Regions from separate parts of the Paenibacillus sp. FSL H7-0737 genome, predicted to be linked through region 1. Evidence: riboswitches for the same ligand, from Rfam matches in the RefSeq annotation. Region 1 holds a riboswitch; the other holds the start of a gene.

Evidence for each region. Region 1 has a riboswitch for preQ1 ahead of H70737_RS06155 (queuosine precursor transporter). Riboswitches for the same ligand answer to the same signal wherever they lie in the genome.
Region 2: another riboswitch for preQ1. It lies ahead of queF (preQ(1) synthase); the one in region 1 lies ahead of H70737_RS06155 (queuosine precursor transporter).

What each region holds. Positions count from the first base shown of each region.
Region 1 covers NZ_CP009279.1:1,399,824-1,410,255, forward strand. Annotated here, with positions in the region: gene cobU (bifunctional adenosylcobinamide kinase/adenosylcobinamide-phosphate guanylyltransferase) at 1-91, shown strand, start outside; gene cobS (adenosylcobinamide-GDP ribazoletransferase) at 88-903, shown strand; gene H70737_RS06145 (YnfA family protein) at 1,091-1,417, shown strand; gene H70737_RS06150 (methyl-accepting chemotaxis protein) at 1,476-3,164, opposite strand; PreQ1 riboswitch class I at 3,508-3,553, shown strand; gene H70737_RS06155 (queuosine precursor transporter) at 3,564-4,277, shown strand; gene H70737_RS06160 (AMP-binding protein) at 4,487-5,968, shown strand; gene H70737_RS06165 (thiolase family protein) at 5,965-7,116, shown strand; gene H70737_RS06170 (FAS1-like dehydratase domain-containing protein) at 7,113-7,514, shown strand; gene H70737_RS06175 (MaoC family dehydratase) at 7,489-7,830, shown strand; gene H70737_RS06180 (SDR family NAD(P)-dependent oxidoreductase) at 7,833-8,654, shown strand; gene H70737_RS06185 (energy-coupling factor transporter ATPase) at 8,655-9,455, shown strand; gene H70737_RS06190 (ATP-binding cassette domain-containing protein) at 9,440-10,297, shown strand; gene H70737_RS06195 (energy-coupling factor transporter transmembrane component T family protein) at 10,290-10,432, shown strand, end outside.
Region 2 covers NZ_CP009279.1:3,638,897-3,649,328, reverse strand. Annotated here, with positions in the region: gene H70737_RS15710 (FecCD family ABC transporter permease) at 1-286, shown strand, start outside; gene H70737_RS15705 (ABC transporter ATP-binding protein) at 362-1,162, shown strand; gene murB (UDP-N-acetylmuramate dehydrogenase) at 1,313-2,224, shown strand; gene H70737_RS15695 (protein YmzB) at 2,285-2,620, opposite strand; gene H70737_RS15690 (ABC transporter ATP-binding protein) at 2,834-3,682, shown strand; gene H70737_RS15685 (ABC transporter permease) at 3,679-4,365, shown strand; PreQ1 riboswitch class I at 4,440-4,483, shown strand; gene queF (preQ(1) synthase) at 4,647-5,120, shown strand; gene queC (7-cyano-7-deazaguanine synthase QueC) at 5,150-5,812, shown strand; gene H70737_RS15670 (6-pyruvoyl trahydropterin synthase family protein) at 5,812-6,294, shown strand; gene queE (7-carboxy-7-deazaguanine synthase QueE) at 6,287-7,009, shown strand; gene H70737_RS15660 (cysteine hydrolase family protein) at 7,138-7,662, shown strand; gene H70737_RS15655 (VanW family protein) at 7,663-8,481, shown strand; gene H70737_RS15650 (zinc-dependent alcohol dehydrogenase) at 8,562-9,698, shown strand; gene H70737_RS15645 (DMT family transporter) at 9,840-10,432, shown strand, end outside.

The DNA.
Region 1 (10,432 bases):
GAACGCGCTGCTTGCTCGGCAATGCGAGCAGGTTTTTTTAGTGACTGCGGGCATTCCAATTGAACTCAAGAGCAGGGAGTATCGTTTATGAGGGAGCGCAGGGATGCTGCCGCGGCTGCCTTTCAGTTTTTGTCCCGGTTTCCTGTAAAGAGTGACCCTGGATTTTCTCCTGAGCTGCTGCGCCGAAGTGTGCTGTTCTATCCTGTGGTGGGTGCAGCTATCGGACTGTGCGTAGCTGCTGGGGCAGCTTTGACGGGTTGGATTTTACCGGCTTGGCCAGCAGCTGTTATTACCCTCATCTTATGGGTAGGACTTACTGGCGGCCTGCATCTCGATGGTTGGATGGACAGTGCGGATGGTCTGCTAAGCTACCGACCGAGGGAACGGATCCTGGAGATTATGAAGGACAGCCGTGTGGGTGCGATGGGTGTGCTCGCCTGCGTGCTGCTCTTGCTGTTAAAGGTCTCTTTAGTGGCAGCATTAATCGAAGGCTACGTCTATTACGAGCTGCCACTGCTCTTGCTGCCAGCGATCTGGAGCCGCTGGTATATGGTGCGGGCTATGGTGCGTTATCCCATTGCCCGCGGGAACGAGGGGCTGGCTGCGAGCTTCGCCGGCCTCGCTCCCTCGCATGAGCGGCGCGCGCTGGCGATAGCCGCGCTGCTCTCGCTAGCCGCAGCCGGTGCGCCTCTGGCGCTCGGCGCTGGCTTAGCCGCGTGGCCGCTGCATCTGGCGGCAGCGTTACTGCTGCCGGCTGCGGCCTTGGCCAGCGGCACCGTGGCTGCGCAGCGGATTAGCAGCCGGCTCGGCGGGCTCACCGGCGATGTGTACGGCGCGCTGAATGAACTGCTAGAGGCTGTGCTCCTACTAGTATTAGTGCTGCTCCAGCACAATTTCATGTGAGTCGCTCTTGCGGGTGACGCATAGTAACCAGCTCGCTCAATCTGATTTTATACTCTATTGATGCCTTGGGTTAGCTATTTGGTGGCCCGATTCTTGCTTGTACAGATACTTGCTAACCGTGATGACGTTGTATCATATTTTGCGAATCATTTGATATTTTTAGAGTTCAATAGGAAAGAGGGATGACATGGTTGCTGCCATTCTACTATTTGTAATTGCTGGCCTTGCTGAGATCGGAGGCGGATATTTAGTATGGTTATGGCTAAGAGAATCAAGACCTCTCTGGTACGGTTTGGTAGGTTCTTTGATTCTGATAAGCTACGGCATTATTCCTACCTTGCAGAAGTTTCCATCCTTCGGAAGAGTGTATGCAGCTTACGGCGGGGTGTTTATCGTGCTCGCTGTGTTATGGGGCTGGCTAGTAGACAAGAAAACACCCGATGTATATGACTGGGTTGGTGCTGTTATTTGTGTGATCGGCGTTTCGGTCATTCTTTGGGCGCCAAGACACTAACAAAACAACCCGTTCAACACTTTCGTGTGAACGGGTTGTTTTTATTTAAGCCTAAGCTTTAGATCTTAAATTGTTGCACAGCTTCCTGAAGCTTCTTAGCCTGCTCATATAGATGCTGCACGGTTACTGCATGTCCTTCAAGCTCTATACGTTGGCGCTCGGAGTTCTCGGATAGTGTGTCCGCACTTTCTTGGGATCTTGAAGTGATTTGTGCGGTTTCCTCGACGGAAGCACTAACTTCTTCTGTACTTGCTGAGATTTGCTGCGTAGCCGCAGATACGGATTGAATATTCTGATTGATGCTTTGGATCAGAATCAGAAGGTGATTGAAGGCATCGCCCGCTTCTGCCACCTTGCCTACCCCGGAGGCTACCTCAGAATTCACATGGTTCATCTCAGTAACGGAGCGATTCATATCTTCCTGAAGTCCGAGTAGGAAATCACGAATCTGCTCATTCGCATTACGGGATTGTTCGGAAAGCTTGCGTACTTCTCCGGCAACCACGGCAAATCCGCGTCCATGTTCTCCTGCACGTGCTGCTTCGATCGAAGCATTGAGCGACAGCATTTGGATTTGCTTCGTAATTTCAGTAATGCTATGAACGACTTCTCCGATCATTACTGAACGTTCATTCATAACTTGTAATTGCTCCAGCGACTGCAGGGAGGCACGTTCAACATGGCGCATTTGCAGAACGGCACTTTGGGCAATCTCATTACCGCCAATGGCTTCAGCGGAAGCTTCACTGATCTGCTCAGTGACTTCGGTGGCTGCTGAAGCAATATGCTGAATGCCGAAATTGATTTCTTCCATAGCTTTTGAATTATCTAGAGCGCTGCTCGCGATGGTCGTACTACCTTTGCCAATTTCTACAACAGATGTACTAGAGTGGTCTGCCATTTCATTTAAGACCTCAACACGTTCTCTTAAAGAATTGGAATCGGTGACCACAGTATTTGAGGTGACGAGTACATGTCCGATCATTTCTTTTAAGCGCAGGGTCATTGCTTGGAAGCTTCTGGACAGTTGAGCTACCTCATCACTGCCTTTAACCGTTAATTCCTCTGTGAAATCTCCCTCTGCGAGACGGGCACTGTAAGCTGCAAGCTTTGAGATAGGACGAGTAATCCGCATACTCATAAACCAGGCACCAGTTGAGCCTATGATCAGCGTTAGCAGAGTGATCCCGGCACTGGTCCACAGAATACTGTCTGTTTTTTCTTGAATAAAGCTTACATCACTGCTGATTCCGATAACCATCGTACTTCCGGGAATTCCGATATAAGCTGACTTATGTACACCATGCGAGTCCTTGTATGTATCGCTTAGTCCGCTCTTTCCTTTAAGAGCTTGCTGCATTGCAGAGGACACCTTAACAATTTCCTCCGGCTTTAATTTTGCATCATGATCTACAGACAGAACCTCAGCTTCCTTGCCTTTTAGATTGAGTAGAAAAATAGTCTCAACCCCATGCTGCTTTCTCTTATCCTGGAAATAGAATTCAAGATTGGTGGCTGCTTGTTCGTTCTTCTTTAGTGCTTGCTGAGCATGCATTGTATTTATATTCTTATATACGTCCTGAGCAGCTGCAGTTAGAATTTGATTGATTTGTGGCATGACATAGCTGTTGAAAATACTGGTGGATATAAAGTAGAAGCTGGTACTTAACAAAAGAGACGTGAGTAATAGAACTACAAATAATAAACGCGTAAATCTGCGACTGATCGACTGCTTGAAACGAAACATATTGTTCTCCCCCTTTTTATGGGCAGCGAAGCCCCATTTCTTTATATCCCTACCGACTGCTAGTGACTGGCAACCTGCAATATATTCCATAGTTATGTAATATATCAACTAAATGGATCGGGAATGAAGTGTTTGATACTATTCTATAGAATTAACCTCTGGATGAATAGTGAAAGTTTTAGTTTATAGAGCATATTTTTCTGAAAAAGATGAATTATTACTGACACTTTTATTTTTAGTTAATAAAAATGGGTATAAATACCCATTTCATAAATTGTTTATTTTTATGGATTGTTTGACGACAGTGTGATAGAGTATTAATGTTTTGTTCCAAAACTTAATGTAAGCCGCGGTTCGTAACCATCCCGCGTAAACAAAACTAGGAGGAGTTTAAGCAATATGTTTAATTTGATGTGGGGAGTTTTATTTGTTATTGTCAATTTTGCTTTTTTTCTACTCTGTTACCGCCTGTTCGGCAAAAGTGGAATGTATGCCTGGGTAGGTATCGCTACTGTAATTGCAAACATTCAGGTAGCTAAGACGATTGCTATGCCATTTGATATCGTGATGACACTCGGAAATACGATGTATGTCACTTTGTATATGACCAGCGATTTGCTTAATGAGAAGTACGGAAGAGCAGAAGCACGTAAAGCGGTTTGGTTTGGCTTCTTCACCTTGCTTATGACGACAGTCATTATGCAAATGGTACTAGTATTTAAGCCGCAAGAGACCGATATTGCTCAGTCTTCTTTGGAGACGATCTTTGGTCTGATGCCTCGACTAGCGTTGGGTAGTCTAACTGCTTACTTCATTAGTCAGTTCCTAGACGTTCGGTTGTACTCCTGGATTCGCAAATATTACAGCACCTCAAGTCAGTTGTGGATTCGTTCCAACGGCAGTACGATGGTTAGCTCCTTTGTGGATACACTAATCTTCTGTACCATTGCATTTGCTGGGTTGTATAACTGGAGTGTGTGGTTTGAAATTTTGCTTACAACGTATCTAGCGAAATTCTTACTAACCGCAGTAAGCACACCTATCTTATATATCGCCCGAACTTTTACTTTTGCTGAAGATGGAATACCATCATCCGCTCATAAGAAGGAATAAACAACAATACAGCCAGCGCGTACCGATCATAATCGATGCGCGCTGTTTGATTTTTCCAGTCGTAAGAGAGCTCAATCGTTCCATATAAATATGTACATAAAATTAATATAAAGCTAAAATAAGCTATCGTAGCCATTCTAATTGTATCCCGAGCGAAGAGAGTGTACATAATCGGTAGTCACAGAAATTACGAATAGGTGTGGTGAAGGATGAATCTAGTAGTTCCTATACTGCGTCATGCAGCAGAACAGCCCGACAGCATTGCCTTAACCCATTACCAAGCAACTCATACCTATGCAACATTAGTGCAAGCGATGCGGAGAATTGCCAATGGTCTACAGCAAAAGGGCCTTAAGCATGACAAAATCGCTATTTTATCTACAAATCGCATTGAATTTGTCGAGGTTTTCTTGGGGGCTATTTATGCAGGTTGTGTTCCCATTCCTTTAGATCCCAAGTGGAGTGCAAATGAACTGCGGGTTATTATAGAGCAGTGCCAGCCGACAATGATTTTTGCCGAGCCGGAAGCTGCAAAGAATTTGGTCTTCAAGGACCAAGCCATCCCAACGCTGACTTTTTCAAATGAACGAACAGGTTCCTATGATCAGTGGTTGAAGGCTCAGAAGCCAGAAGCTGAATTGGATGAGACGAACGAGTTATTATTTATCGGCTTTACTTCAGGCACAACGGGGCTACCCAAAGGATATATGCGTACCCATTTATCGTGGTTAAAGAGCTTTGAGGTATCGAGTGCTGCCTTTGAATTGGACGCTATAAAGGATGTTTTAGCACCGGGTCCGTTTGTGCATTCGCTGTCCTTGTTCGCTGTAATGCAGAGTCTGTATGGTGGAGCAAACTTTCATATCACGCAAAAATTTAGCGCCACACAGGTGTTAGAGCTGTGCAAGCAGATTCCGGGTGTGGTGTTGTTTGTTGTACCGACAATGCTTGAATCCATGATGCAGCAGGCTGTTCCTGGGCAGACGCAGATTGATGCGATTATTAGCTCAGGTGCAAAGTGGTCGGAGTTGTCCAAAAAAAAGGGCATAGAAGTGTTCGCTGGAACGCGTCTCTATGAATCCTATGGTTCCTCAGAAGCGAGTTATATTAGTTATTTGGATGTTCTGGAAGAGCATAATCCGAACTCTGTAGGCAAGCCCTATCCCGGAGTGCAAATTTCCATTCGTGATGAAGAGTTTCGTGAAGTCCATACGGGGGAGATTGGGCAGTTATATGTGCGAAGTGATATGATATTTCTAGGCTACCATCAATTACCGAAGGAGACCGCAGCAGCTTTTCAAGAGGGATGGCTTGTGTTGGAGGATTATGTTTATCAGGATGAAGCTGGTTATTTATATCTGGCGGGTCGCTTGAAAAATAGAATCATCTCCGGTGGGCTGAACGTTTATCCAGAGGAAATAGAGCGAGTACTGGAGCATCTTCCGGAAATACAAGAAGTAATGGTGCTTGGCGTCCCTGACGATTATTGGGGAGAACAGCTGGCAGTCCTCGTGAAATGGAATGGTGCAAAGCATTTATCTATAGACGAAATAAAGAATTATTGTCGCCAGTATTTAGCAAGTTACAAAGCGCCGAAGCTGCTGCTGACAGTTGATGAGTTTATCTATACAAGCAGTGGAAAAATTGCCCGGCAAGCGATGAAAGACTATGTGAAAAGAGCGATGGTATGATAGAAGCAGTAATTATTATGGCAAAACGTACACCGATTGGCAGGATGGGCGGCTTATTAAGTACATTTGAGCCGGAAGCATTACTGGCGCCGCTTATTCAGCATATTGTGGCAGAGACGAATCTGCCCGTAGATATGATCGATGATGTGATTATTGGAAATGTGGTCGGTCCGGGTGGAAATATTGCCCGGGTAGCTGCGCTTGAAGCGGGACTGCCTGTTTCGGTTCCGGGCGTTACTGTGGATCGGCAGTGCGGTTCTGGGCTAGAGGCCATTAATATAGCAGCACGGCTTATTCAAAGCGGCGCAGGTGAGATTTATTTAGCGGGCGGCGTTGAGAGCACGAGTCGTGCCCCTTGGAAAATGGCTAAGCCCCAAACCTTGATGGGGGTTCCGCAGCTATATACCCGTGCTCATTTTACACCTAGCGCTTACGGTGATCCGGATATGGGAATTGCTGCGGAAAATGTAGCGCGGAAGTATGGGATTTCGCGAGAAGAGCAGGATCAATATGCCTTGAAAAGCCATCAGAAGGCCGTTCATGCTCAGCAAAGTGGTAGGTTTCAGCAGGAGATTGTACCTCTTCTGGTTGAGGGGGAGTGGGTGAACACCGACGAATGTCCAAGGGCTAATACGAGCCTGGACAAGCTGCGAAAGCTACCTTCAATCTTTGAAGAAAAGGGTACTGTCACCGCTGGAAATGCCTGTCCTATTAATGATGGTGGGGCGCTTCTATTAATGATGTCCCGTGAGAAATGTCGGCAACTCAAGCTTAAACCTATCCTGCGTGTCGTAGATGCGCAAGCAGCAGGTGTAGATCCGAATTATTTAGGTATGGGCCCAGTTCCAGCTGTACAAAAGGTGTTACATCGTCAACAGCTGACCATAGCAGATTTAGATATCGTAGAGTTTAATGAAGCCTTTGCTTCACAAGTTCTAGCCTCACTGAATGAGCTTCAAATCCCACAAGAAAAGGTCAATCTTGGAGGAGGCGCATTAGCCATCGGTCATCCATATGGGGCGTCCGGAGCGATTTTAATGACGCGTTTATGTGCTGAAATGCAGCATACGCCTTATAAAAGGGGACTTGCCACTTTGGGCATTGGCGGCGGGTTGGGGCTGGCAACGCTTGTGGAGATTACGGAATGAACAGTGTCCGACATCGGATTCTTATGACTGCTGAGTGGATATCGGATTACGCACAGAGTATTGAGGCACCCGTGCAGACGACTAATGGCAATCTAATTGCTCCTTCTACGATGCCTATTATTTTCTGGCAGGCCTTTGATATTCCTTGGCTTAGCAAGGGAGAGCCTTTGCTTCACGGCAGTCAGAGATTCTCATATCAAGCTCCGATTACGGCAGGGATGACGTTAGATTGTGAATTAGCATTAACGAGCAAGGTGCAAAAAGATGGCCGGCAGGGCAAGCTGACCTTTTACACACATACGCTGGTTTGTAAATGTGAGGACGAGCTTATAGTCACCGCAGAAACGGTGTTAATTCGGGTAGGTGATGATCATGATGAGAAAATGCATAACGGCTGAGGCCATCCAGCAATATGCAGCAGCTTCCCAAGATCTGGCCGCTATTCATCTAGATGAGGATGCTGCAGCTGAGGCTGGATTTAAGCGGCCCATTGCGCATGGGATGTATCTAATGGGATTAGCCCAATCCTTATATATCGAGGCGCATCAGGCACAGTGGATCACTCAATATGATATGAAATTTCATAAGCCTATAGAGGTCGATAATGTCGTGATTTTTGATTTTTCGGAGGATGACTGCATGGTTAAAGTGACCCTTACAACAGAAGCTGGCAATGTTATTGCTTCGGGAGCTTTTTCAGTGAAAGAGGTGTAGTGATGAACAAAGTAGCCTTAATTACTGGAGCAACCAGAGGGATCGGGCGTAGTATTGCCGTGCAGCTCGGCAAGTCCGGTTATATAGTAGTTGTAAATGGTACAAAACAAGTCTTAATCGATGAGGTTGTCCACGAGATTCGTCAGGCGGGTGGTGAGGCATCAGGATACTCTGCTAATGTAGCAGATCCAGTTGCGGTCACTGCAATGGTGGATGAGGTTATTACACGGTATGGCCGTATTGAGGTATTGATAGCTAACGCTGGCAATTTGCAGGATCAGAAATGTCTACGGATGACGGATGAAGAGTGGAAGGCTGTGCTGGATGTGCATCTAAATGGCACCTACTATAGCATTCAACGCGTACTTCCATATATGCGCCAGACAGGTGGCGATATCCTGTTGATGACCTCTACGGCTGGACTAACAGGTTCTGTGGGTCAGGTGAATTATAGTGCAGCCAAAGCTGGAATACTTGGAATGACGTGGACACTCGCAGCGGAGCTGAAACGTGATGGAATTAGGGTCAATGCGATTTCACCAGCCGCTTTAACAGATATGACCAGACCTGTCATTAATCATTTGAAAGCGAAACATGCCAGTCTTAATGAACCGTTCCCAGACTTTTGGAAAATAGGTGGCCCGGAGAATATTGCTTCCTTTGTGACTGCATTATTGAGTGAGTCTGACGCGGATTTAACCGGTGAAATCTTTGCTGTGAATGGATCAAAAGTGACGAAATGGGAGAAGCCTGCACCTGCATTTTCCGAGAACAGCATTGGGGCATTTTTCGCTACTTGGCATCGTCAAAAGGGGAGTGAATAAATGCTTACCTTCGATCAAGTTCATTTTTATTATAAAAAGGGTCAGCCTGTCCTAGAGGATATCAACTTTACAATAGAAGCGGGGGAGTTTGTGGCGATTGTTGGCGCGAATGGCTCTGGCAAATCCACCATTGCAAAGCTCATGGACGGACTGCTGCTGCCGCGAAAAGGGGCTGTACAGTTTAAGGGCCTAGACACCACAAAGCCAGCTGATCTTGCAGATATTCATCAGCAAATTGGCTTTGTTTTTCAGAATCCAGAGGATCAATTTATCACCACAACCGTTATGGATGAGGTGCTTTTTGGTTTGGAGAACGTTCGTGTGCCAAGGGAGGAAATGCGCAGTCGATTGGAGCATGCCTTGCAGGCTGTTCATATGGAGGATTACCTGGACGCTATGCCACATCAGCTCTCTGGAGGTCAGAAGCAACGTGTCGCTATTGCGGCTATATTGGCGATGCGCCCGCAAGTCATTATTTTTGACGAAGCCACCTCTATGCTTGATCCTCAGGGAAGGCAGCAGGTGCTTGCCATTATGCAAGAGCTGCATCGTCAAGGTCTGACCATTATTCAGATCACTCACCATATGGAGGAAGTGCTTTCAGCAGAACGATTATTACTCCTGCATCAAGGGCGACTTGAGTATGATGGTGCTCCACTGGCTTTTTTTGAAACGATGCCTGTTGCGGACTATCAATTACAACTGCCTTTTGCCGTGCGTGTACATGCATTGCTCCATTCAGAAGTGCCGCCAACAGCCGATTGGAAGGGGATAATTCGATCACAATGGTCTACAAATTAGATAATTTAAGTGTAAACTATGCTGATCATGTGGCTTTGCACAATATAAACTGTACCATTACTGCGGGCAAATGGATTTCGATCATCGGTCCCACAGGTGCAGGAAAGTCTACCTTTGTCAAAGTGCTGAAGGGTTTGATTCCCACCGTAAAAGGAGACTATTGGATTGATCAGCAGCCTGCTCCCAGAGATGCCAAAGGACAATTAAAGGTGGTCCCGGAGCTGGGCTTCGTGTTTCAATATCCAGAGCATCAGCTATTCGAAACTACGGTGCAAAAGGAGCTTTCTTTTGCTCTGAATCTGCAGGGTGCTTCACGCCAGCAAATCACGGCGGTGATTGAAAGGATTTTACCGCAAGTGGGTCTGTCAGAGAGCATTCTCCCGTTAAATCCATTCCAATTAAGCGGTGGAGAAAAGCGCCGTGTGGCCATTGCCGCCGTGCTGATGACGAATCCGAAGCTGCTAATTTTGGATGAACCGACAGCGGGGCTAGATCCAGCTAGCCAAGTATCTTTGCTGAAGCTACTGAAGACTTGGCAGCAACAAAATCAGAGCACCATTCTCTTCGTTTCGCATCAGATGGAGGATGTTGCTGAGTACTCGGATGAGGTTTTGGTTTTTCATAAAGGTCAGCTAGAAGGACATTTTGACCCCAGAACACTATTTATGGAAAAGGAAGAATTATTGGTGGAGCTGGGCTTGTCCATGCCTGAACCCGTACAGCTTTTGAAGCTAGTAGAGGAACTATCTGGCCAAAAAATAGAGGTTGCTAGCTGTAAAGAGCAGGATATCTTCGATGCTGTTCAGCCAATTTGGCATTCGAGGGGGCGTCTACATGGCTGATTCCGTAATAGTGGGTCAATATGTGGAGACGCATTCGATTTTCCATCGTTTAGATCCTCGTATAAAGCTTGTTAGTATCGTGATTCTCATGCTTAGCTTTCTGATGCTTGGAACATGGCTTAGCTATGCAGTTGC
Region 2 (10,432 bases), 2.2 Mb from region 1:
TATTCTTCTTCTAGTGACTGCAGTTGCGCTTGCCGGCTCCTGCGTTGCTGTAAGTGGAGGAATTGGCTTTGTCGGCCTAATTGCACCACATCTTGCCCGCAAGCTTGTTGGACCCCGTCATCAGGTATTATTGCCCGCTAGTGCGTTGACAGGGGCGCTTCTTATGATTACTGCTGATACTATCGGCAGATGGGTGTTACAGCCTGCAGAAGTTCCAACAGGCATCGTGGTTGCGATCATTGGTGCACCTTACTTTTTATATTTACTCGCCAAATCGAAAGCATAATGCGTACGAAGCGAGTTTTACTATGTAGTTCATTCTAGGAGCATAGCTCCATAAAACTTTTAAGGAGTTGTTAACATGTCAGAACGTTTGAACACAGAAGAGTTAAGTATTGGGTATGCAGAGGCTACAATTGTTAAAGGGTTGAACTTAACTATCCCTACGGGAAAAATAACCGCACTAGTGGGCGCTAACGGTTCTGGTAAATCTACAATTCTTAAAACAATGGCCCGGATCATGAAGCCTAAGAGCGGCAGTGTAATGTTGGACGGTAAATCGATCCATAACTTTTCAACGAAAGAGGTAGCTCGTCAGCTTGCGATCTTACCGCAAAACCCAACAGCTCCAGACGGACTAACGGTCTCTGAACTTGTCAGCTATGGTCGCTTCCCGCATCAAAAAGGATTTGGCACAATGACAGCAGAGGATCGCAGCATTATCTCCAACGCAATCACTGTTACAGGTATGGAGCCTTTCCATGACCGTCCGATTGACCGCTTATCTGGAGGACAACGTCAGCGTGCTTGGATCGCTATGGCATTGGCGCAAGAAACTGACATTCTATTCCTGGACGAACCAACAACATTTCTAGATATGGCTCACCAGCTTGAAGTTCTACAGCTTCTGCAAAAGCTGAATGAGGAAGAAGGCCGTACCATTATCATGGTAGTGCATGACTTGAATCATGCTACTCGTTATGCGCAGCATATGGTAGCTATTAAGTCCGGTACTGTGGTTAGTGAAGGCTCACCTACAGAAGTTATGACACCAGATGTACTGCGTGAAGTTTTTGGAATTGAGGCAGATATTGTTCCAGATCCACGTACAGGTGTGCCGCTGTGTCTTCCTTACGAGCTTGCGGCCTACAAAGCTGTGTAATCATAATCGAAAATCATACACGAACAGGCTCCCGTCATTGACAAGGGAGCCTGTTCGTTGTTACAGTTGTGGTTGCCTACAAATCCATGATACTACTACTAAAAATAGATCAAGGACCATCATTTATACATGGTTAAAGGAGCATGAAACATGAATATTGACAAAATTCAAAATGACCTAGAGCAGTTAATGACTGCAGGGATTGTGAAGAGTCATGAGAACTTAAAAGATCACGTGTATACCAAAATGGGCGGTAAAGCTGATATTTTGGCAGCACCAGCTACTTATGAGGAAATTCAAAAGATCGTTACATATGCGGAACAGAATGGGATAAACCTTACGGTACTTGGGAACGGCTCCAATGTGATTATCCGTGATGGAGGTGTGCGCGGAATAGTTCTGCAAACAGCAGGACTAACGGATGTGGGGATTCGAGACAATCTCTTATATGCGGAGTGTGGAGCCAAGATTATTGATGTTTCCAGATATGCACTGGATATGGAGCTTACGGGTCTTGAGTTCGCCTGTGGCATTCCAGGAACGGTTGGTGGAGCGCTTTACATGAACGCAGGTGCTTATGGCGGAGAAGTTAAAGATGTATTGCACAGTGCGCTGGCTATAACTAAGAGCGGGCAATTGGTGACTCTGCAAGGGGATGAACTGCAATGGGGTTACAGAAAAAGCGTGTTCGCAAGCGGTGAATACATCGTGCTTGAGGCGAAATTTGCTTTGACTTCCGGAGATGCATTATCCATCAAGGCGAAAATGGATGAACTTACTTACTTGCGTGAATCCAAGCAACCGCTTGAGTATCCCTCCTGTGGGAGTGTCTTTAAACGTCCTCCAGGTCGGTTTGCAGGTCAGTTAATTCAAGAGAGTGGCTTACAGGGAACAAGAATCGGTGGTGCTGAGGTATCCAAGAAGCATGCAGGATTTATTGTGAATGCTGATAATGCAACCGCCAGCGATTACATTGGGCTAATTCACCATGTAAGAGCGACTGTGAAGGATAAATTCGGAGTGGAGCTTGAAACTGAAGTGGAGATCATTGGAGAAGAGTAACTATTAATTAGAAAGAGCCCACAGATTACTGTGGGCTCTTTTGCTGTCATTACATATGGTTTAATCCACTGAAAGGGTATATTTAGCTCTTTCAGTAGTTATTTCCGCCTTGCGATCACTTATGTCCTCAATCCGAAGCCCGTCAATAGCTAAGTCATAGGTGGAGTGTGGTAGCGATACTAGCTCACCATCGGCGTTTAAAGTGCTGCCAAATCCTTTTAATATTAATGCACTCCCAAGATAATCATCGATAACATCCTCCGCACTCCGAAACTCAACAGCCTCTAGATTAAAATGAATTTTATCCAGATCACGAAGCTCTTTCTTTTCAATTACAATAGTTTCATTCACATGACTGTTAATCCAGTCCATAAGTTTCTGTATACTTTGTTCCATTAGATGATCCCACCCTTACCTCGAAGATTATTATGTTTAAGTTACCCTTTTCTTAGGATTTGAATCCTTATTTTTGCCACATCTGAGCAGATTTGAACAAAGGAAGGTACTAAGGAATAGCGAATGTTACAGAATAGCAACAACAGAGATAATCCTCTACAACCAGAATAAGGATAGAAGAAAGTTAACTATTCTAAAAAGGGGGGAGTGTTATTGATTCAGCTAACTGAGGTCTCAAAATATTATCAGGAGAGGTGTGCAGTTGATCGAATTACTTTCACGGTGGAGAAAGGTGAGGTCTTTGGATTTCTAGGTCCCAATGGTGCAGGGAAGACTACAACGATGCGAATGATGACAGGGCTTCTTCAGTCTACAAGCGGAGAAATTTTAATTAATGGCATGAATATTTCATGTCATAAAAAAGAAATCCATGCTCAAATTGGTGTTGTTTTCGAGCTTCCGAACCTATACATGCGTAGTTCTATTCGAAATAATCTGGAGCTGTTCGCTGATCTGTATAGGGTAGCAGGAAATCGAGTGAATGAAGTCATGGAAACCCTCCAGCTGTTAGATAAGGAAAAAGCTAAAGTAAGCAGCTTATCCAAAGGCTGGAAGCAGCGTGTTCTAATCGCCAGAGCATTATTACATAAGCCTCAAGTGTTGTTTTTAGATGAGCCTACAAGTGGGTTAGATCCAAATTCAGCTTCACTCATACGTAATCACGTCAAGAGAATTCAAGAAGAAGGCACAACCATCGTCTTAACGACGCATGATATGCACGAAGCCGAGGCATTAAGCGATAGAGTGGGCATCATGCACGCTGGTGCTTTGGTGGCACTCGATGAACCGCATAGACTTAAGACCATTTATGGTAAACCAGAAATTGAAGTTAAATATCAGCAGGATGGGAAAGTGGTTATGAAATCCTGGCCGATTGCAGAAGAAGCTACTAAAGATCATATCTATCAGCTAATGTCTACGAATCAAATTCTAAGTATGCACAGTAAAGAAGCTTCGCTGGCAGATGTATTCGCTGCCCTGACGGGAAGTGAGCTAAGTTGAGTTATCAGATATGGAAGCTGTTTAAACATGAAAGTAAGGATATACTGCGTAATCCTGCGACTGTAATTCTAATAATTTTGCCTATATTTATGGCTAAAATCATCATCACTGTAGTGGACAAGAGCGGTTTGGACTTCATGCTTTTTTCTACATGGATATTATTTGCGCAAGTGATGGTTGGGATCATGATTACCGGCCCAGGATTAATTGAGGAGCGGGAGAGTAAGACTTATGATGCGCTGTTGATTACTCCGCTAAGCAGAGGCCAGATTATTACAGCGAAAGCTGGATCTGTTCTTGTTTTTTCTTTGTTATCACAGCTGATTGTTTATGTACTAAATCAAGGTTTGACAATGGATTTACTCCCTTCCTTAATGTATATGTTATTGGGTGGAATTATCTTTGTGCAAGTTGGAATTATCATTGGTTTAAAGGTAAGTTCCTCCAAAAATGGTTCAGCCATTTGCTCCGCATTTATGGTCGTTTTTTTCTTAGTAGCTTCTGTGTACGTCGCTCTTCCAGAGTGGACCTATCCGATCTTTGTAATTCTGCCAAGTATTGAAATCGTCCAGAATTTGAACAGTATTCTAAATGGAGAAGGAGTATTGCTCCTAGAAAGCCTGCTTTTGCTCTTGTGGATTGTGGTGCTTTCGCTCTGGATTCAGAAGACGGGCAAAGCGTAGAACTTGTCAGAAGCAAATTACCATGGTATAGTTCAAGACGCAATATGCATGAAGAAGAAGTCTGCACGGATTGTGCAGGAGAGGTTCGCGAACTCCCTCTATAAAAAACTAAGAGTATATTAAATCTTATAAGCGGATGCAGTCCTTAACCCGGACGTTGCTTCCGTTTCTTCTTAGTGGAGCAAAGTTTTCGAAATCTCGTTCTTCTTTCCATTACCGGCCAAGGCCGAAGGAAAAGAGAGGGGTTTTTTGTCGTGTCAGAAGGAAGATTGAAAGAGGAAATGCAAGAAGTCACTTTACTTGGTAATCAGGGAACGCAGTACAAGTTTGGTTATGATCCAGCTATTCTTGAGGTGTTTGATAACAAGCATCCAGGGCGTGATTATTTTGTTAAATTCAACTGCCCTGAGTTTACTAGCTTATGTCCTGTTACTGGTCAGCCGGATTTTGCCACACTGTATATTTCGTATATTCCTGAACAGAAAATGGTGGAATCTAAATCATTAAAGCTGTATCTGTTTAGTTTCCGTAACCACGGTGACTTTCATGAGGACTGCGTCAACATTATTATGAATGATCTGATCTCACTGATGGACCCACGATACATTGAGGTATGGGGCAAGTTCACTCCGCGTGGAGGCATATCTATTGATCCTTATTGCAACTATGGAAGACCGGGTACGAAGTATGAGGCGATGGCGGAGCACCGCTTAATGAATCACGACCTCTATCCAGAAAAAGTGGATAACCGCTAATCCCAACAAGTTGATAAGGAGAGATTAAGATGAACAAAAAAGCACTCGTCGTATTTAGCGGCGGACAAGATAGCACCACTTGCCTGGTTTGGGCATTGAAGCAGTTTGAGGAAGTGCAGGTAGTTACCTTTAATTATAATCAGCGTCATGCGGCTGAAATCGAAGTTGCTACAGAAATAGCAGCTAAGTTTAATGTAAAACAGCATATCCTTGATCTTGGGCTGCTTAATCAGCTGGCACCAAATGCACTAACCCGCCAGGATATTGATATCGTTGCTGGCGAAGGTGATGAGCTTCCTAGTACATTTGTTGACGGACGGAATCTGTTATTTTTGTCTTTTTCCGCAATATTAGCTAAACAATTGGGTTACTCCCATATCGTCACTGGTGTCTGCCAAACGGACTTTAGCGGGTATCCGGACTGCCGTGATGTATTTGTGAAATCATTGAATGTTACGCTGAATTTATCTATGGACTATGAGTTTGCGATACACACTCCATTGATGTGGCTGGATAAAAAAGAAACGTGGAAAATGGCCGATGAACTGGGTTATTTTGATTATGTTCGCGAACACACATTGACCTGTTACAACGGTATTATTGGCAGTGGCTGCGGTACTTGTCCAGCCTGTCTGTTGCGTCAGCGTGGTCTTGAGCAATATGAGGCGGAGAGAATGGAGGCCGGATCTTAATGCTTAACGAGGTTTCAGTCTGCAAAATATTTACGTTTGATGCGGCGCATCAATTAATTGGTCACAAAGGGAAATGTAGCAATCTGCATGGACATACTTATAAGCTCGAAGTAGTGCTTAAGGGCAAACCAGAGGCTACGGAAGGCCATTCAGACGAAGGGTTTGTTATTGACTTCAGTGATATCAAGACGACTGTGCAACAAAGCCTTGTAGACCGTCTAGATCACGCTTTTCTCGCTATGGGAAACGAACCTGTGTTAGAGACATTAACGAATACGGGTTCCAAAGTAGCTTTGTTGTCTTTCCGCACCACAGTTGAAAATATGTCCTGTTATATTGCCTATAAGCTTAAGCAGGCAGGGCTGCCCTTGTATGCTGTAAAGCTATGGGAGACACCAACCTCCTGGGCAGAAGTGCTGGCTGAAGATATCCCTGAGGATGGACCATCTTACCGCTTGTATGGAGGCTGTGACTGTGAGTAAGATTCCTGTAATTGAAATGTTCGGTCCGACCATTCAAGGTGAAGGTGCGGTAATTGGTGTGAAGACAATGTTTGTCCGCACCTATGGCTGTGATTATCGCTGTGGCTGGTGTGACTCTGCTTTTACTTGGGATGGTACTGCTAAGGATAAGGTTCGAATGATGACCTCGGAGGAAATTATGAATGAACTTTTAGCTATAGCTGGAGATAATTTCGACTGTGTTACGATTTCAGGCGGAAATCCTGCTTTGATTGGTGATGGGCTGGGCTCTTTTATTAACCTGCTACATGAGCGAGGGATACAAGCTGCAATAGAAACTCAGGGGAGTAAATGGCAGGATTGGTTCAATGACGTGGATGTGCTGACAATTAGCCCTAAACCCCCAAGCTCAGGAATGACGACGAATTGGGAAATTCTAGATAACATCATGAGTAAAATGGAGAAACTGGGTCGTTCTATGCATAGCTTGAAGGTCGTAGTGTTTGACGATAAGGATTTTGATTATGCAAAAGACATTCACCAGCGATATCCCAATGTGCAGCTCTTTCTGCAGCCTGGGAATGATGATGTCACTGAAGAAGGCGACATTTCTGCTCGACTTTTGGGAAGGCTGGAATGGTTGTTTAATAAAGTAATCGTAGACGCTGATATGAATAGAGTACGTGTCCTTCCACAGCTGCATGCATTGATCTGGCACAATAAGCGTGGCAAGTAAAAAGTATTTAAATGTAACGGGTGTCTGCTCAGCAGATGCCCTTTTTTTATTGATTTAAGCCTTTAAATAGGTAGATAGAATGTCCCATAATCTGGTATGATTTTCATAAAAATTGTAGGAGGTACTAAATGGGAAATTCAACTGCACTATTAATTATCGATGTTCAAGAAGCTATGTTCTCCTATCCTGATCAAAAGCTGTACGATGAAGAGGGTGTAATGGAGAGAATTATTTCCCTTCAGAACAAAGCTAGGGTTGCAGGTACTCCAATAGTTTATATTCAACACACCGAAGATGAGGAATATACAAAAGGTACGCCCACATGGCAGATCAGTCACCGCATCACACCGCAGGAAGGCGAAGTTATTGTGGAGAAGCCTACTTGGGATGCTTTTCACCGAACCGAACTGCAAGAGGAGCTACAGAAGCTGGGGATCACGAATCTGGTGATTTGTGGGATGCAAAGTGAGTTCTGCCTAGATACGACAATAAGACGCGCATACAGTATGGGGTATAAGAGTGTTCTCGTCCAAGATGCTCATAGCACCTTTGATAATGGGGTTCTGAATAGTAGTGAGATCGTTAAGCATCATAATGCGGTAATCGGAGGGAGATTCGCCCAGTTACGAGCTGAAAGCGAGGTTCAGTTCTAGATGAATACACCTCAGGCTGCCATGAAACCTATTCAGCGTTCTCGACTTAGACTATTTGCCGGAAAGCGATATTTTATTTGGAAAAGATATTTGAAATGGTGCACTAGCCGCAGCAAGGTGGCGAAGCAGCGCACTAGTGAAATTTTATCTAATGAAGTGATGACTCATGCTACACCGTTATTAAGAAGTCTACGGAATGTAGATATGGTGCTTCAATACAATAAAATAACCAATTTACGTCTGGCGATAGCGAAGCTGGATGGGCTCTTGGTGCGTCCGGGTGAGACTTTTTCCTATTGGAGAAGCATCGGTAAGCCCAGTAAGCGAAAAGGGTATCTAGAGGGGATGGTGCTGCATTATGGTGGCTTCCATTCTGGAGTTGGCGGGGGACTGTGCCAGTTGTCCAATCTGATCTACTGGATGACACTGCATACACCTCTTACGGTTACAGAACGGCATCGGCACAGCTATGATGTATTTCCAGATGAACAGCGTACACAGCCATTTGGAAGCGGGGCCACCTGTTCTTATAATTATTTGGATCTTCAAATGAAGAATAACACGAATCAAACGTATCAATTAAAGCTCTGGCTGGATGACAGCCATTTGCATGGGGAATGGAGATGCGATGAGCAGTCCCTTTATAAATATGAAGTGTACGAAAGTGATCATCGGATAAGCCTAGAACCATGGGGCGGATATATTCGTAGCAATAAGATCAGTCGAAAAATATTCACACGTACCGGCGACCTAGTTGGAGATGAAGCTGTAACCGATAACTATGCGCTTATGATGTATTCTCCGCTTCTTCATGGATAAGAGGATAGGCATAGGGATATAACATAGAAAGGTGTGATCCTTATATCTCTATACCATTTCCAAAGGAGCGGATTAACAGCATGAAAGCATTAACCTACCAAGGGAAGAAGAAAGTGAAAGTTAAAGAGGTAGCTGATCCGAAGATTGAGAAAAAGGATGACATTATCGTTCGAATTACCACTACAGCGATTTGTGGCTCAGATCTGCACATTTTTAACGGTGAAATTCCAGGTATGCATGATGACTATATTATTGGTCATGAGCCCATGGGGATTGTTGAGGAGACCGGTCCAGACGTAACTAAAGTCAAGAAAGGCGACCGGATCATTATTCCCTTTAATGTAGCCTGTGGTCAGTGCTACTTCTGCCAGCATGAGATGGAGAGTCAATGCGACAATGCTAATGACGCCAAGGATACAGGCGGATATCTGGGTTATTCCGATACTTATGGGGGATTTGCAGGAGGGCAAGCCGAATTACTGCGGGTTCCTTATGGTAATTTCGGCCCTTTTGTCGTTCCTGAGGATGCAGAAATGGAAGATGAAAAAATTCTTTTCTTATCTGATATTGTACCTACTGCTTGGTGGGGAGTCGAAAGCGGCGGAGTGAAGCCAGGGGATACAGTCATTGTTCTCGGCTGCGGGCCTGTTGGACTGCTTACTCAGAAATTTGCCTGGATCAAAGGCGCCTCAAGAGTCATTGCGGTTGATCATATCGGCTACCGTCTGCAGCATGCGAAGCTGACCAATAATGTCGAAATTTACAACTTTGAAGAGATTAAAGATATTGAAGCTCATTTGAAGGAGATAACACATGGGGGAGCAGATGTAGTTATTGACTGTGTAGGTTTGGATGCCAAAATATCTGCATTGGAGAAAGTGGAAACCACTCTGAAGCTACAGGGAGGCTCACTCAGTGCATTTAGAATGGCCTCGGATATCGTACGAAAATTCGGAACTATTCAGCTTGTAGGAGTTTATGGGCTTAATTACAATATGTTCCCTTTGGGTCATCTATTTGAACGCAACATTACTTTAAAAATGGGACAGGCTCCAGTGATTCACTATATGCCTTTGCTCTATAAGATGATTAAAGAGAATAAATTTGATCCCACAGATATCATTACACATCGCTTGCCTATCAGCAAAGCGGAGCATGGCTATGACATTTTTAGTGAGAAAAAAGAGGATTGCATAAAGGTGGTTCTGAAACCTTAGCCTTTAAGAAGCATGAGCTCTCGTCAGAAATGACATTGCTTATGCTTTTTTTAGTGAAATCTAATGAAAATAGATGCATTTTTTCACGGTCTGCGTTAAATTAACATAAGTGACTTAAGATAGTGAAAGGACGCGTACCATGTGAAGCTTAAAAAACCGCCACTTCCTATTCCGATTTTAATGTTGATTGGGATTGTGGCCATCTCTTTTTCCGCCATTTTTATTAAGTGGTCTGCAGCGCCAGCATCTATACAAGGAATGTATCGGCTGTTGTTCACCTCGCTGCTGATGTTGCCTTTTGCAAAACCATACAGCGGAGCAGCGTTCGCTCTTCGTAAAAAAGACTGGATCATGCTAGTGCTCTCAGGCACTATGCTAGCTCTACATTTTTTGCTTTGGATGGGCTCTTTGAAGTATACTTCGGTAGCTAGTTCAACGATGATCATGGCGCTGGAGCCAGTGTTTATTATGCTGGGCGTTTATTTTTTGTATAAGGAAAAAACGGCTGTGTCTGCTATTCTGGGGCTGAGTATTGCTATTGGCGGAGTAGTGTTTATCGGCTGGGGAGATATTGGTATCTCTGCAGATAATCTTAAAGGTGATTTGTTATCGGTTGGAGGAACAGTAGCGGTAGCTGTGCATATGCTTATCGGTCAAAAGCTTGTAGTGCGCATGCCCTCATACCTGTACAGCTTGATAGTTTTCTTATCAGCGGCTGGTGTGTTTGCCATTTA